4 regions of the Aeromicrobium sp. A1-2 genome follow, and region 3 is predicted to be linked to each of the others. Evidence: predicted binding sites of a transcription regulator. Region 3 holds the regulator's gene; each other region holds the start of a gene.
The links. The regulator LexA, encoded in region 3, represses DNA repair genes until DNA is damaged. The targets are predictions, from matches to a motif close to TCGAACANNTGTTCGA.
Positions count from the first base shown of each region.

Region 1: C6I20_RS10010 (DUF222 domain-containing protein) is a predicted target of LexA. The motif match lies at 1,782-1,797, and genes of this name have one in related genera.
Region 2: C6I20_RS11735 (DUF222 domain-containing protein) is a predicted target of LexA. The motif match lies at 1,690-1,705, and genes of this name have one in related genera.
Region 4: C6I20_RS00095 (HNH endonuclease signature motif containing protein) is a predicted target of LexA. The motif match lies at 1,504-1,519, and genes of this name have one in related genera.

Region 1 is NZ_CP027482.1:2,050,176-2,053,550, forward strand. It holds gene C6I20_RS09995 (hypothetical protein) at 1-79, opposite strand, end outside; gene C6I20_RS10000 (SatD family protein) at 76-744, opposite strand; gene C6I20_RS10005 (RimK family alpha-L-glutamate ligase) at 818-1,666, shown strand; gene C6I20_RS10010 (DUF222 domain-containing protein) at 1,811-2,386, shown strand; gene C6I20_RS10015 (HNH endonuclease signature motif containing protein) at 2,383-3,069, shown strand; gene C6I20_RS10020 (hypothetical protein) at 3,148-3,375, opposite strand, start outside.
Region 2 is NZ_CP027482.1:2,401,637-2,405,011, reverse strand. It holds gene C6I20_RS11745 (hypothetical protein) at 1-257, shown strand, start outside; gene C6I20_RS11740 (HNH endonuclease) at 418-807, opposite strand; gene C6I20_RS11735 (DUF222 domain-containing protein) at 807-1,676, opposite strand; gene C6I20_RS11730 (PhoH family protein) at 1,944-3,269, shown strand.
Region 3 is NZ_CP027482.1:1,695,573-1,698,947, reverse strand. It holds gene C6I20_RS08225 (ATP-dependent DNA helicase) at 1-275, shown strand, start outside; gene galE (UDP-glucose 4-epimerase GalE) at 339-1,304, shown strand; gene lexA (transcriptional repressor LexA) at 1,314-2,036, opposite strand; gene C6I20_RS08210 (SDR family oxidoreductase) at 2,120-2,956, shown strand; gene C6I20_RS08205 (hypothetical protein) at 2,953-3,258, shown strand.
Region 4 is NZ_CP027482.1:16,057-19,431, forward strand. It holds gene C6I20_RS00080 (class I SAM-dependent methyltransferase) at 17-577, opposite strand; gene C6I20_RS00085 (hypothetical protein) at 696-974, shown strand; gene C6I20_RS00090 (hypothetical protein) at 1,077-1,427, shown strand; gene C6I20_RS00095 (HNH endonuclease signature motif containing protein) at 1,533-2,837, shown strand; partial or broken gene C6I20_RS17520 (recombinase family protein) at 2,912-3,375, shown strand, end outside.

The DNA of each region.
Region 1 (3,375 bases), 350 kb from region 3:
GGCGGGTCGCCGCGCGATCCTGCGGCCGCACGAGGTCCGCCGTGCCGAGGGTCGCGAGCAGCAGCGCGAGCAGGATCATGCGGTGCCCTCCCCCGCCGTCAGCCCGAGACCACCGAGCACGGCGTAGGCGCCGCTGCGCTGGAGGTTTTGGGACACGGCCGACTGCGTGATGTCCTCGGTGTGTGCCAGATCCACCTGGGTCCTCCCGTCGAGCAGCCCCAGCAGAAGCCGGCGGCTGCGTGCATTCATCCCGCTGACGATCTCGTCGCGCGCCAGCAGGTAGGCATTGGTCATGGCGGGCGCGGGGAACTCCCGCGATCCGTGCGGTACACCGTCGGCGACGACGTACCAGGTGCGGAGCGACCGATGCTTGCGGCTCTCACGCGCCTTGGTCTCCACAATCGCGTCGCGAGCCGCCCACCACGCCGGACCGTCCTGCATCGGACCGTAGTCGCTGTGGCCGACACTCTCGTACGTGCCCGCGCCGACGCCGAACCGGCAGTCCAGCGGGTCCGGCAACGTCAGCCGCAGCAGCAACGTGGCACGTAGGGCCGTGGGCACGTCGACGTAGGCGCCCTGGCACTCATCACCGATGGTCGGCGCAAGCGGCTGCACCGAGTCGACGACACGATTGACCTGCGCGAGCGCCGCGACGAGGCTGTCCTGCGCGGCGGCTCGGTCGGGCTGGGTCCGGGATCCGACGAGATCGGCGATGACCGCGACTCGAGCCTGCTGTGTGGACATAATATAAGGTTAACACTTCTGTACTGCAAAGATAAGGTGTCAACTGAAGCCGCTGACTGGCACGATGAACCCCATGACCGTCACCTTCGTCAGCTCATCGGCCACCCGCGACCTGGACCCGGACCTCCCGCTGCTGCTCGCGGCGGCCCGCACGAACGGGGTCGACGCCGAGATCACCGTGTGGGACGACCCGGCGGTCGACTGGAATGCGTACGACGCCGTCGTTGTGCGCTCGTGCTGGGACTACGTCGCGCGGCGCGACGAGTTCCTCGCGTGGGCCGCCTCAGTGCCCCGCCTGCACAACTCCGCCGGCGTACTGCATTGGAACACCGACAAGGTCTACCTCCGCGAGCTTGCCGCTGCCGGGGTCCCCATCATCGAGACCCGATGGGACGTCGGAATCGGGGACGACCTCGGCGACCACGCCGAATGGGTCGTCAAACCGACCATCTCGGCCGGCTCGAGGGACACCGCCCGCTGGAACACCCGCGAGGAGGCGTGGGCCCACAGCGCGGAGCTGGTCGCGTCCGGACGCACGTCCATGACCCAGCCCTACATCGCCTCGGTGGACGACGAGGGCGAGACGGCGATGCTCTACTTCGGAGGCACCTTCTCCCACGCGATCCGCAAGGGCGCGCTGCTGGAGCCGGGCGAAGGGGTCGTCCAGGACCGCGACAGCCGTGAGTCCATCACGCCCCGCACCCCGACGGCGGCCCAGCGGGAGGTCGCCGACGCCGTGCTGGATGTCGCCCAGCGCATCACGGGGTCTGGGCTTCTCTATGCACGAATCGACCTGGTGACCGCTGCGGACGGCTCACCCCTGCTGATCGAGCTGGAGCTTGCCGAGCCCAGCGTCTTCCTGCCTCAGTCCGACGGAGGCGCCGACCGCTTCATCGCCGCCATGCTCGCGATCGCTCCCTGAGCCCGTCGATCCTTGAGCCTGTCGAAAGAACACATCTCGACACCATCCTCCCACTCACCTCAGACACCGCAAATCAGCCGAAACTCCTTGATATTCCAGTGGTTTCCACTTGTCATCGAACGTATGTTCGAGTAAGGTGGAGGCATGAATCCGGAGCCCACGATCGACGCGATGCGGACCGCCGCTCAGGCGCTGCGCACGGGTGATGCGAGGGACCGGGCTCGAGCGATCCAGGTGGCGCAGGACGCCCTTGATGCTGCCAAGGCGGTCGCTCTGGCCGAGATCGACGCGTCGAAGGACTACGAGATCGACGGTGCCTCGACGTTGAATGCCTGGGTCCGCAACCAGTTGCGGCTCAACCCGGGTCAGGCCACGGTGTTGGTCAAGAATGTGGTTGCTTTGCGGGACCTGCCGCTGATGGCCGGCGCAGCTATGTCGGGGCAGATCAGCGCCGCCCATGTGCGGGTGTTCGTCTATGGACTACGCCATGTGGGGTTGGAGCCGATGCGCCAGTTCGAGGACGTGCTCGTCGACGTCGCCTCCCACCATGAGCCGGCTGAGCTGTTCGAGACGGTCAAGCATTTGAAGGACACGATCCATCCCGAGGATCTGGACGATGCGTGGGAGCGGGGCATGGACAAAGAAGACATCGCCGTCGACGCTTTGCCCGACGGCTGGCACGTGACTGGTTTCCTCAACACGGTCACCGGGCGAAGTTGAAGAAGGTCCTGGACTCTGTCTCGGCACCGCACGATGCCGAGGACACCCGCACCGGTGCGCAGCGTCGGGTCCAAGGTCTGGATGACCTGTTGACCGACATCCTGGGCGACGGGCTCCCCTCCGACAAGGGCGTCAAACCGCACCTGTCGGTGTTCGTGGACGCCGACACCTTGGAAGCGGCTGCTTCGCATGTGAAGGCCACGACCGAGAACCCACACCTGATCCCCGACCACATGCCGCCAACACGGCCGGCGAAGCTCGCCGGCCATGGCGCGATCGGACCAAACCTGTTGATGTACTTGCTGTGTGTCAGTGACTTCACCGCATTCCTGATGAAGGACGGCGGCAGCGACCGCCAGGCTCAGATCCTCAACGCCGGGACCGCGAAGTACCAACCCAACCTTCTCCAACGCCGGTCCGTGATCGCCCGCCAACACGGTGTGTGCGCGACCCCGGGCTGCCACCACACCCACCTGGAAATCCACCACAGCATCTGGTGGTCGTTGGGCGGACCCACCGACCTCGACCTCCTGGTCGGACTCTGCACCAGATGCCATCATCTGCTGCACCGTGGTCGTCTCAACATCACCGGCAACGCCGTCGACGGATTCACCTTCACCACCAAAGCCGGCCGCACCCTGCGCCGACGCCGACGACGAAGCAACTACCGCCAAGCCGCCTGACCACACGCCCGGCGGCCCACAGGCACACCCGAACGGACACCAGGTGAACACAGGCGGGCTTGCCGCTTCGAACGAGGCTCAGCGCGGATGCGCGGGCAATCGCCCCTCTAGTAGAAACTCGTCGTCACCTGCTGCGAGGACGACTGAAACGTGGTCGGAACGTCGCGTGATGGTTCCGGCGCCTCCGAGATAGTTCTCCGCGATTGCACAGAAGCCGGACAGAATCTCTAGCACGCCTTCGTCGTCGTGATCGTAAATTTCGTCGATGCCCAGGGTGCCGTCCAGACGCAGGACGAACCGGCCAGT
Region 2 (3,375 bases), 710 kb from region 3:
TCACGTTCCACGACGAGCATCTCGAGCCGCTTAGCGAGGATGAGTTGGTGCTCGAGAATTGCATCACGTCAGGTGCAGGCGGCGACTCCGACGATGACAATGACACTTCTCAGAGCGAGGCTTCACGCGATCTGCCTGACACTGGCGCTCCGGGAAGTGGCCCGCTCATCCTGGGCGTCGGCCTGATCGGACTCGGTGGCGCATTCCTCGTCATGGCGCAGGCTATGCGTCGCCAGGTACCCATGCATCGGGCCTAGTTACTTCGGCCTGGCTGGATCGGACCAAATGCGAGGCCTCTCGAGCTGGCCTTTGGTGTGGGCGATCTCATCCTTCTGACTTGAACGCGGACGAGCGCTGCCAAGCTTGGTGTGTCCCTGGTGTCGGTTCGGGCGTGCCGGCGGGCCGCCGGGCGTGTGGTCAGGCGGCTTGGCGGTAGTTGGCTCGTCGTCGGCGTCGGCGCAGGGTGCGGCCGGCTTTGGTGGTGAAGGTGAATCCGGTGACGGCGTTGCCGGTGATCTGCAAACGACCACGATGCAGCAGATGATGGCATCTGGTGCAGAGTCCGACCAGGAGGTCGAGGTCTGTCGGTCCGCCCAACGACCACCAGATGCTGTGATGGATCTCCAGGTGGGTGTGGTGGCAGCCCGGCGTCGCGCACACACCGTGCTGGCGGGCGATGACCGACCTGCGTTGCAGCAGGTTCGGTTGGTACTTCGCGGTCCCGGCGTTGAGGATCTGCGCCTGCCGGTCGCTGCCGCCGTCCTTCATCAGGAATGCGGTGAAGTCACTGACACACAAGAAGTACATCAACAGGTTTGGTCCGATCGCACCGTGGCCGGCGAGCTTCGCCGGCCGTGTTGGCGGCATGTGGTCGGGATCAGGTGTGGGTTCTCGGTCGTGGCCTTCACATGCGAAGCAGCCGCTTCCAAGGTGTCGGCGTCCACGAACACCGACAGGTGCGGTTTGACGCCCTTGTCGGCGGGGAGCCCGTCGCCCAGGATGTCGGTCAACAGGTCATCCAGACCTTGGACCCGACGCTGCGCACCGGTGCGGGTGTCCTCGGCATCGTGCGGTGCCGACACGGAGTCCAGGACCTTCTTGAGCTTGGCCCCAGTCACGGTGTTGAGGAAACCAGTCACGTGCCAGCCGTCGGGCAAAGCGTCGACGGCGATGTCTTCCTTGTCCATGCCCCGCTCCCACGCATCGTCCAGATCCTCGGGATGGATCGTGTCCTTCAAATGCTTGACCGTCTCGAACAGTTCAGCCGGCTCATGATGGGAGGCGACGTCGACGAACACGTCCTCGAACTGGCGCATCGGCTCCAACCCCACATGCGCCAACCCGTAGACGAAGACCCGTACGTGGGCGGCGCTGATCTGCCCCGACATAGCTGCGCCGGCCATCAGCGGCAGATCCCGCAGAGCAACAACGTTCTTGACCAGCGAGGTGGCCTGACCCGAGTTGAGCCGCAACTGGTTGCGGACCCACGCATTCAACGTCGAGGCACCGTCGATCTCGTAGTCCTTCGACGCGTCGATCTCGGCCAGAGCGACCGCCTTGGCAGCATCAAGGGCGTCCTGCGCCACCTGGATCGCCCGAGCCCGGTCCCTCGCATCACCCGTGCGCAGCGCCTGAGCGGCGGTCCGCATCGCGTCGATCGTGGGCTCCGGATTCATGCCTCCACCTTACTCGAACATACGTTCGATAACAAGAGACAATTCTCTGCAATGCGAGATAAAAGTGCGTGTTTGCGCTTTTCGCGAGGGATGGCTTGCGACTCTGACTGTTCACGCAGCCGTGACACGTTGTCCAGCGTGTCGTCCCGGAATGCGTCTCGGGCAGTCGTACGTTCGATGTGTGTTGATGCTCGCCCCTGAGCCCCGAATTCCCGCCCCCGAGTAGGGCCGGCGCAGGGTGCGCGCGGGCTCGTTGAGGAGACAGCTGTGGCCGCATCACGCACCACGAAGAGCCCGAGCTCAGCCCGCCGGACGTATGTCCTGGACACCAGTGTCCTGCTGGCGGATCCCAACGCGGTCAATCGATTCCACGAGCACGAGGTCGTGATCCCGGTCGTCGTGATCACCGAGCTCGAGCGCAAACGGCACGATCCCGAGCTCGGCTACTTCGCCCGCAGCGCCTTGCGATTCCTCGACGACCTCCGGGTCAAGCACGGCACCCTCGATGTCCCGCTGCCGATCGGTGAGGAGGGCGGCACGATCCGGGTCGAGCTCAACCACACCGACCCCTCGTCGCTGCCGTCGGGATTCCGACTCGGCGACAACGACACGCGGATCCTCTCGGTCGCTCGCAGCCTGGCCAACGAGGGTCTCGACGTCACGATCGTCTCCAAGGACCTGCCGATGCGAGTCAAGGCTTCCGCCGTGGGTCTGGTCGCCCAGGAGTATCGCGCCGAGCTCGCGCTGGAGTCCGGCTGGACCGGCATGCGTGAGCTTGAGATCGAGAGCTTCGACCTGGACCTGCTCTACGAGAGCGGCACGCTCGACCTGGCCGAGGCGCGCGAGCTCCCCTGCCACACGGGCCTCGTGCTGGTCTCCGAGAAGGGCAGCGCGCTGGGCCGCGTCACGGCCGACAAGGACGTGCAGCTCGTCCGCGGAGACAGGGACGCCTTCGGCATCCACGGCCGCTCGGCCGAGCAGCGTGTTGCGCTCGACCTGCTGCTCGACCCCGACATCGGCATCGTGTCGCTCGGCGGTCGGGCCGGCACGGGCAAATCGGCGCTGGCGCTGTGCGCGGGGCTCGAGGCGACCATGGAGCGCGGCCAACACAAGAAGGTCGTGATCTTCCGCCCGCTGTACGCCGTGGGCGGCCAGGAACTCGGCTACCTGCCGGGCAGCGAGTCCGAGAAGATGGGTCCGTGGGGCCAGGCGGTCTTCGACACGCTCGGAGCAGTCGCCTCTCCAGCCGTGATCGAGGAGATCCTCGACCGCGGCATGCTTGAGGTGCTGCCACTCACGCACATCCGAGGTCGCTCGCTGCACGACTCCTTCGTCATCGTCGACGAGGCGCAGTCCCTCGAGCGCAATGTGCTCCTGACCGTGCTCTCGCGGATCGGTTCGAACTCCAAGGTCGTCCTTACTCACGATGTCGCCCAGCGTGACAATCTGCGGGTCGGACGGCACGACGGGGTCGTCGCGGTGGTCGAGAAGCTCAAGGGCCATCCGCTGTTCGCCCACGTCACCTTGACCCGCTCAGAGCGCTCGCCGGTTGCCGCTCTGGTCACCGAAATGCTCGAGGACGTCTCGCTGTAGGGCGACGTCGATCCGGCGCGGCCGCGGGTCGGGCGGGGCTCCCCTCCCGCGGCATCGCCGAGACTCGCTCGATTGAGGCCAAGCCAACCCCTGCTCTGTGGCAAAG
Region 3 (3,375 bases):
GCGCCCGCCAACGGTTGGTCGAGAAGCGTGGCGGCAACGGGTTCATGAGCGTCGCCGCCAGTCACGCGGCACTGCTGCTGGCGCAGGGCACGGGGCGGCTGATCCGGCGCGCGACCGACAAGGGTGTTGTCGCGATCCTCGATCCCCGCATCGTGACGGCCCGATACGGCTCGTTCCTGGCCGCCTCCCTTCCGGACATGTGGCGGACGACCGATCGTGAGATCGCCCTCGCCGCACTACGCCGCCTTGACGAGGCCGCTCGTGCTGACGCGTGAGGCTCGGCGACCCCGGCAGACCCTCGCTTCACAGGCCGGCCGCCTTGCTGGCACGCTGGTGAAATGAGCGTCCTCGTCACCGGCGGTGCCGGATACATCGGTTCGCACGTCGTGCGGGCACTGAGCATGGCCGGGCTCGAGTGTGTCGTGGTCGACGACCTCTCGAGCGGGCACCGCGAGTTCGTCCCGGCGGAGGTCGATTTCGTCGACACGACGATCCTCGACAGCACCTTGATGGCCAAGGTCATGGTCGAGCGCGAGATCGAGGCCGTCGTCCACCTCGCGGGGTTCAAGTACGCCGGGGTGTCGGTGCAGCGTCCCCTGCACACGTACGAGCAGAACGTGCAGGGCACCGTGAGCCTGTTGCAGGCGATGCACGAGTCCGACGTCGACAAGATCGTGTTCTCCTCGAGCGCGGCGGTCTACGGCACGCCCGACGTCGACATCGTCACTGAGGCGACGCCGACCGCGCCTGAGTCACCGTATGGCGAGAGCAAGCTGATCGGCGAGTGGCTGCTGCGAGACGCGGCGCGTGCCTTCCCGTTGCATCACACATCGCTGCGCTACTTCAACGTCGTCGGCTCGGCGGTGCCTGAGCTCTACGACACCAGCCCGCACAACTTGTTCCCACTGGTCATCGAGGCGCTGGTGGAGGGGCGGACGCCGCGCATCAACGGCACTGACTACCCGACACCGGACGGCACCTGTGAGCGCGACTACATCCATGTGGCCGATCTGGCCGAGGCGCACGTCGTGGCGGCGAAGAAGCTGCTCGCGGGCGTCGGGCTCGAGCCGGTCTACAACCTCGGCAGCGGCGACGGTGTGTCGGTGCGCGAGATCATGGACGCGGTGGCCCAGGCGAGCGGCATCCCGTTCGAGCCTGAGGTTGGCGACCGTCGGCCGGGTGACCCCGCGCGGATCGTGGCGTCCGGGGAGATCGCGGCGCGCGACCTCGACTGGCAGATGCGCCACTCGCTGATCGAGATGGTCCGTAGTGCGTGGGACGCCCGTACTCGTCCCACCGCGTGACGAACAGGGTCAGACGCGGCGCAGGACCGCGGTGACCTTGCCGAGGATCGTGGCGTGGGTGCCGTCGATGGGGGAGTAGTCGGCATTGTGCGGAAGCAGCCAGACCTGGCCGTCCTTGCGCTGCAGCGTCTTGACCGTCGCCTCGCCGTCGAGCATCGCTGCGACGATCTCGCCGTTCTCGGCGTCGGGCTGCTGGCGGATCACGACATAGTCGCCGCTGCAGATCGCTGCGTCGATCATCGAGTCGCCGGAGACCTCGAGCAGGAACAGGGTGCCGTCGCCCACGAGCGACTTGGGCAGCGGGAAGATCTCCTCGACCCGCTCCTCGGCCAGGATCGGACCACCGGCCGCTATGCGACCGACCAGCGGCACATTGGTTGCGATCGGCATGGCATCGCCGATGCCGGTCTCGTCGAAGGTGCTCTCGGGTGAGCTGCTCATCGAGCGGCGAGCGGCCATGACGTCCGGCAGGAAGATCTCCAGCGCCCGCGGCCGGTTGGGATCGCGCTTGACGTAGCCGAGTGCCTCGAGCGCGCGCAGCTGGTGCGCGACCGAAGACGTGCTGGTCAGACCGACGGCTGCGCCGATCTCACGCATGCTGGGCGGGTAGCCTCGGGTCTCGATCTCGTCGCGCAGGAACTCCAGCACCTTGCGCTGGCGGGCGGTCAGCCCGGTCGAGTCGGCCGGCCCGTCCGGGAGCTCGGTGACTTCGGCGTTGCGGTCATCACTCATGATCGAAGACTAACCCCGAACACGCCCCCAGTTCAAACATATGTTCGATGGCGTGTCGCGGGCGGCGCATCTAGGTTGGTGCAGTGTCGAAGCCCCTCGTGAAGCCCGGAAGTCCCAGATCAGCCGTCGTGACCGGAGCCGGACGGGGGATAGGTAGGGCCATCGCCGTCGAGCTCATGGGCCGCGGGTACGACGTCGTCGTGACCGATGTCGACGGCGCTGCGGCCGAGCAGACCGCCCTCGAGATCGGCGCAGCGCTGGGTCTCGTGCTCGATGTCACGGACCCTGAGGCCAACCGCGACGTTGCAGCCCGCGCCTGCGAGATCGCACCACTGGGGGCGTGGGTCTGCAATGCCGGTGTCGGCATCGACGGCGAGCTGACCGCACTGTCGATCAGCCAGGTTCGCACGATGGTCGACGTCAACGTGCTGGGCGTCATGTGGGGCGTACGCGCCGCGGCCGACACGTTCCGCGGACAGGCCGTGGGTGGCGTCAAGGGTGGCGAGATCGGCATCCTCGCGTCGCTCAGCTCGCACGCACCGGTCCCGGGCCTGAGCGTCTACGCAGCGACCAAGGCTGCCGTGCTTTCGCTGGCAACCTCCGTGGCCGCCGAACTGCGCGGTGACAAGATTGGGGTGCACGCGGTGTGTCCCGATGGCACCGACACCGCGATGGTCGACGGATTCGACGTCGACGGTGGAGCGCGCGAAGCCTTGGCCGCGGGAGTCATGCTGACTCCCGCCCACGTGGCACGCGAGCTCGTCGACATGTTCGGCACCCGACGCGTCTACCGGACGCTCCCGGCCTGGCGTGGTGTGCTCGGCCGGATCGGGACACTGTCGCCCGCCGGATTCATGTACGCGGATCCGATGATGCGCCGCCTCGGAGCGCGCCGACTCAAGAAGGCCGGTGCGCGATGAGCTATCTGGTCGTGGGCACCCGCGCCGCGGACGGGTGGTCGATCGAGGTCCGCGACGTCGGCACCACCTCGGCACTCGAGCTGTCCGGCGTCGAGGCCGCCGCCCGCGCGCTGCTGGCGGCGTCCGGCAAGTCCGATGCCGCTGACGTCGATCTCCAGCTGCTGCTGCCCGACTTCGAGGTCGACCTCGGCGAGCGCACCCTACCGGGCTCTCGGGGGCCGAACGTCGCCCTGGTCAGCGGCGTCATCGCACTCGTCGTGGTGGTGGGAGTCCTCGCGTTCGTCGTGGGCCGCTTGTTCTAGTCGGCGGAGGCCAGCTGCGTCACGAGAGCGTGAATCTCGTCGAGGGTCGCGCCGGCGGCCGTCAGGGTGCTGCTGCGCGGGATCTTTGGGGATGAAGCCGGCCATGGGTTCTCCTGG
Region 4 (3,375 bases), 1.7 Mb from region 3:
CCGACGGCGAGGACCATCAGGGCTGCGCAGTCCCGGTGACGAACCAGCCGAATGGTCGGGACGGCCACAACCCGGAGGCGTAGCGCTGCTTCAGGTCCGGAACGGTGAATCCGGCTTCTGCGAGCAGTCCGGGGATGTCGCGGTTCAGGTGGCACCCACCCGCTGCGCGACCCCACGTGGGCTGGATCGTGTGCTGGATGCGGGCGATCCGCTTCGTGGGAGCGAGTGAGTGCTCCACGAAGTGCAGGGTGCCGCCGGGTCGAAGCACCCGCCGGGTCTCGGCCAGGGCGTCGGCGAGGTGCGGGATGGTGCACATCGTCCACGTGGAGACGACGGCGTCGACACTGGCGTCGGGGAGATCCAGACGGGCGCCGTCCAGGCCGATGCGGTCCACCGGACGTCCGAACTCGATGATGCGATCCTGGGCGATCTCCCACGCCCGGTCGGACGGTTCGACGGCGAGGACGCGCGTGACGCCGTCACCGTAGTGGCCCAGGTTGGTACCCGAGCCGAAGCCGATCTCGAGCACCTCGCCGGAGAGCTCGCCGCACACGCGTTCGCGCCAGCCCCCGGTCATCCGGTCTCCGAGGACGATGTCGATCAGTCGGGGAGGACGTGCTCGTCCCAGCGCTCAGCAAGGTTCATGGGGTCAGTCTCGCGTACGACGATGCGCACCCGCGTGCGAGGATCGGCGGATGACCGCCCGACCTGTCGTGATCCTGGATGACGTGGCGCTCCCGGGTGGCCCCGTCGACGACGCGCTGTTGGGTCCGTTGCTGCTGGCGCAGGGGATGGACGGAGCGGACGAGATCGTCCGGATCCACCGGCCCGAGCCGACCGCGGCCTTCAGCCGGCGGGACTCGCGTCTGCCGGGCTTCGAGCGAGCGGCGGAGGGTTGTCGCGCCGCGGGCTTCACGCCCGTGATCCGTCCGCAGGGGGCAAACTGGCGGCGTACCACCGAGGCAGCGTCGTGATCGATCACGTGGTCCGGGTCGCCGATCCCACGACGGGCCTGAAGGGCCGGTTCGAGCGGTTCTCCCGCCTGCACGCCGACGTCCTGACCGGCTTCGGTCTGGATGCACGGATCGGCGAGCTGGCGGGGAGTACTGCCCGGGGAGTTCAGCATCAACGCGGCCGGCACCACGAAGATCGTCGGCTCGGCCCAGCGCATCACCCGCGACGGCTGGCTGTTCAGCACAATCATCCAAGTCTCAGACTCGGCCTCGATCCGGGCCGTGCTCACCAGGGCGTACGTCGACATCGGTTACGACCTCGATCCGTCGACGATCGGATCGATCGAGGACTACCGGTCCGGGGTCACGTCCGAGGCGGTCCAGACGGCTCTGATTGAGGCGTACGGCGCCGGAGCCGTGCGTGCACCGCTCTCACAGAGCATCCTCCAGTCACTGTCGACCGGGTCTCCTTGAGCCTGACATTTCTGCTGTCATCCCAGTGAAATAGTTGGGTCGAGCGCTTGATTTTCACGGGTCGAATCGGTTAGAATCGAACATACGTTCTAGTCGACTCCGGAGGTGGTCACCGTGCTGGTCGAGCAGCTCTCCTCGGTCTCCGACGACCTCGCCGGGCTGGAGCCGTGGCGTTCCACGGGCGCCGAGGTGCGTGAGCTGGTGACCTCGGTCCAACGAGCCAGGACCTGCCTGGACGCGGCGATGTCCCGGCTGTCCGGTGCCGCCGATGACATGGGGCTGCCGACCGATGACGGCGCGACGTCGATCACGACCTGGTTGGCCAACCTGACCGGGATGTCCAGGGGCGAGGCTGCCAGGCTGGCCGGGCTGGCACGGGTGTCCACCGATCACACCGAGACCACCCGGGCCGCATGGGCCGCGGGTCGGTTGTCGACCGACCAGGCCAGCGTGATCATGAAGGCCATCGATGCGCTGCCCGACTGGGTCGACGACGAGCCGCGCGCCGACGCCGAGGCCCATCTGATCGCCCTGGCCGCCGAGCACAACCTCGACGACCTCAAGCGACTGGCCAACCATGTGCTGGAGGTCATCGATCCCGACGGCGCCGACGAGGTCCTCGGCGAGAAGCTTCGCCGTGAGGAACAGCGCGCCTGGGGTGCGACCAGGCTGTCGATGAGCCGCCGGGGTGATGGCACCACGAAGGGGTCGTTCACGGTCCCGGACCACGACGCCGACACGCTCCGCGCCGCGATCGAGGGCATCATTGCCCCGCGCCGCAACCGGGCCAACGCCGATCGGCACGGCCTGGACGTCGGCGACTTCGCGGCGCTGCCGCGGGACCACAAGATGGGGCTGGCGTTCATCGAGCTCGTCGGGCACCTGCCCACCGAAGCGCTTCCCAAAGCCGGCGGACTGGCCGCGACCGTTGCCGTCACGATCGACATCGACGACCTGCGCACCGGACAGGGCACCGCGACCAGCACGTCAGGCACGACGATGTCCGCGACCCAGGCCCAGCGGTTGGCCTGCAATGCCCAGCTCGTCGCCCTCTACCTAGACAGCGAGTCCCGCGTCATCGATCACGGCATGACGAGGCGGCTGTTCGACCGGCACCAACGCCTCGCCCTGGCCGTCCGTGACGGTGGCTGCGTCTGGTCGGGATGCGACCGGCCGCCGGCCTGGTGCGAGGCGCACCACCTCGACTTCTGGTCCGAGGACGGGCCGACCGACCTGGACAACGCAGCCCTGTTCTGCCACTTCCACCACTTCATGCTCCACGAAGGCCAATGGACCGCCCGCATGGCGAACGACGGCATTGTCGAAGTGATCCCACCGGTCAGGGTCGACCCACACCAGGCACCCCGACGCCACGCCAGATTCACCCGACGACAACCCCGCGCCGCATGACCAAGACCCGAGCCAGGTGAACACAAGCCGGCTTAACAGCAGTTTGTTAATGTACCTAGATGATTCGCACGGCGATGTACGCACGCATTTCTCAGGACCGGCACGGCGACGGTCTGAGCATTGAGCGACAGCGTGCTGATTGTGAGAAGGTTGCGGCCGATCGCCAGTGGGCGATCACGGGCGAATACGTGGACAACGACATTTCGGCCTATTCCGGCAAACTGCGTCCGGGCTTCGAGGCAATGTTGGCCGACATCGAGGCGGGCCAGTTCGATGCAGTGGTGGCGTATCACCAAGATCGGCTAACGCGACGCCCTGCGGAGTTTGAGACGTTCTTGGCAACTTGTCAGCGTGCGGGAGTGAAGTTGTTTGCGACGGCTCGAGGCGACACGAACATTGGCGAGGGTGACGGCATCATGACGGCCCGCATTTATGCAGCGGTCGCAGCCAATCAGTCAGATGCGGCATCGCGCAGGATCAAACGCAAGAACGAAGAACGAGCAGCAGCGGGCATGCCTCATGTGACGGGCCAGCGTGC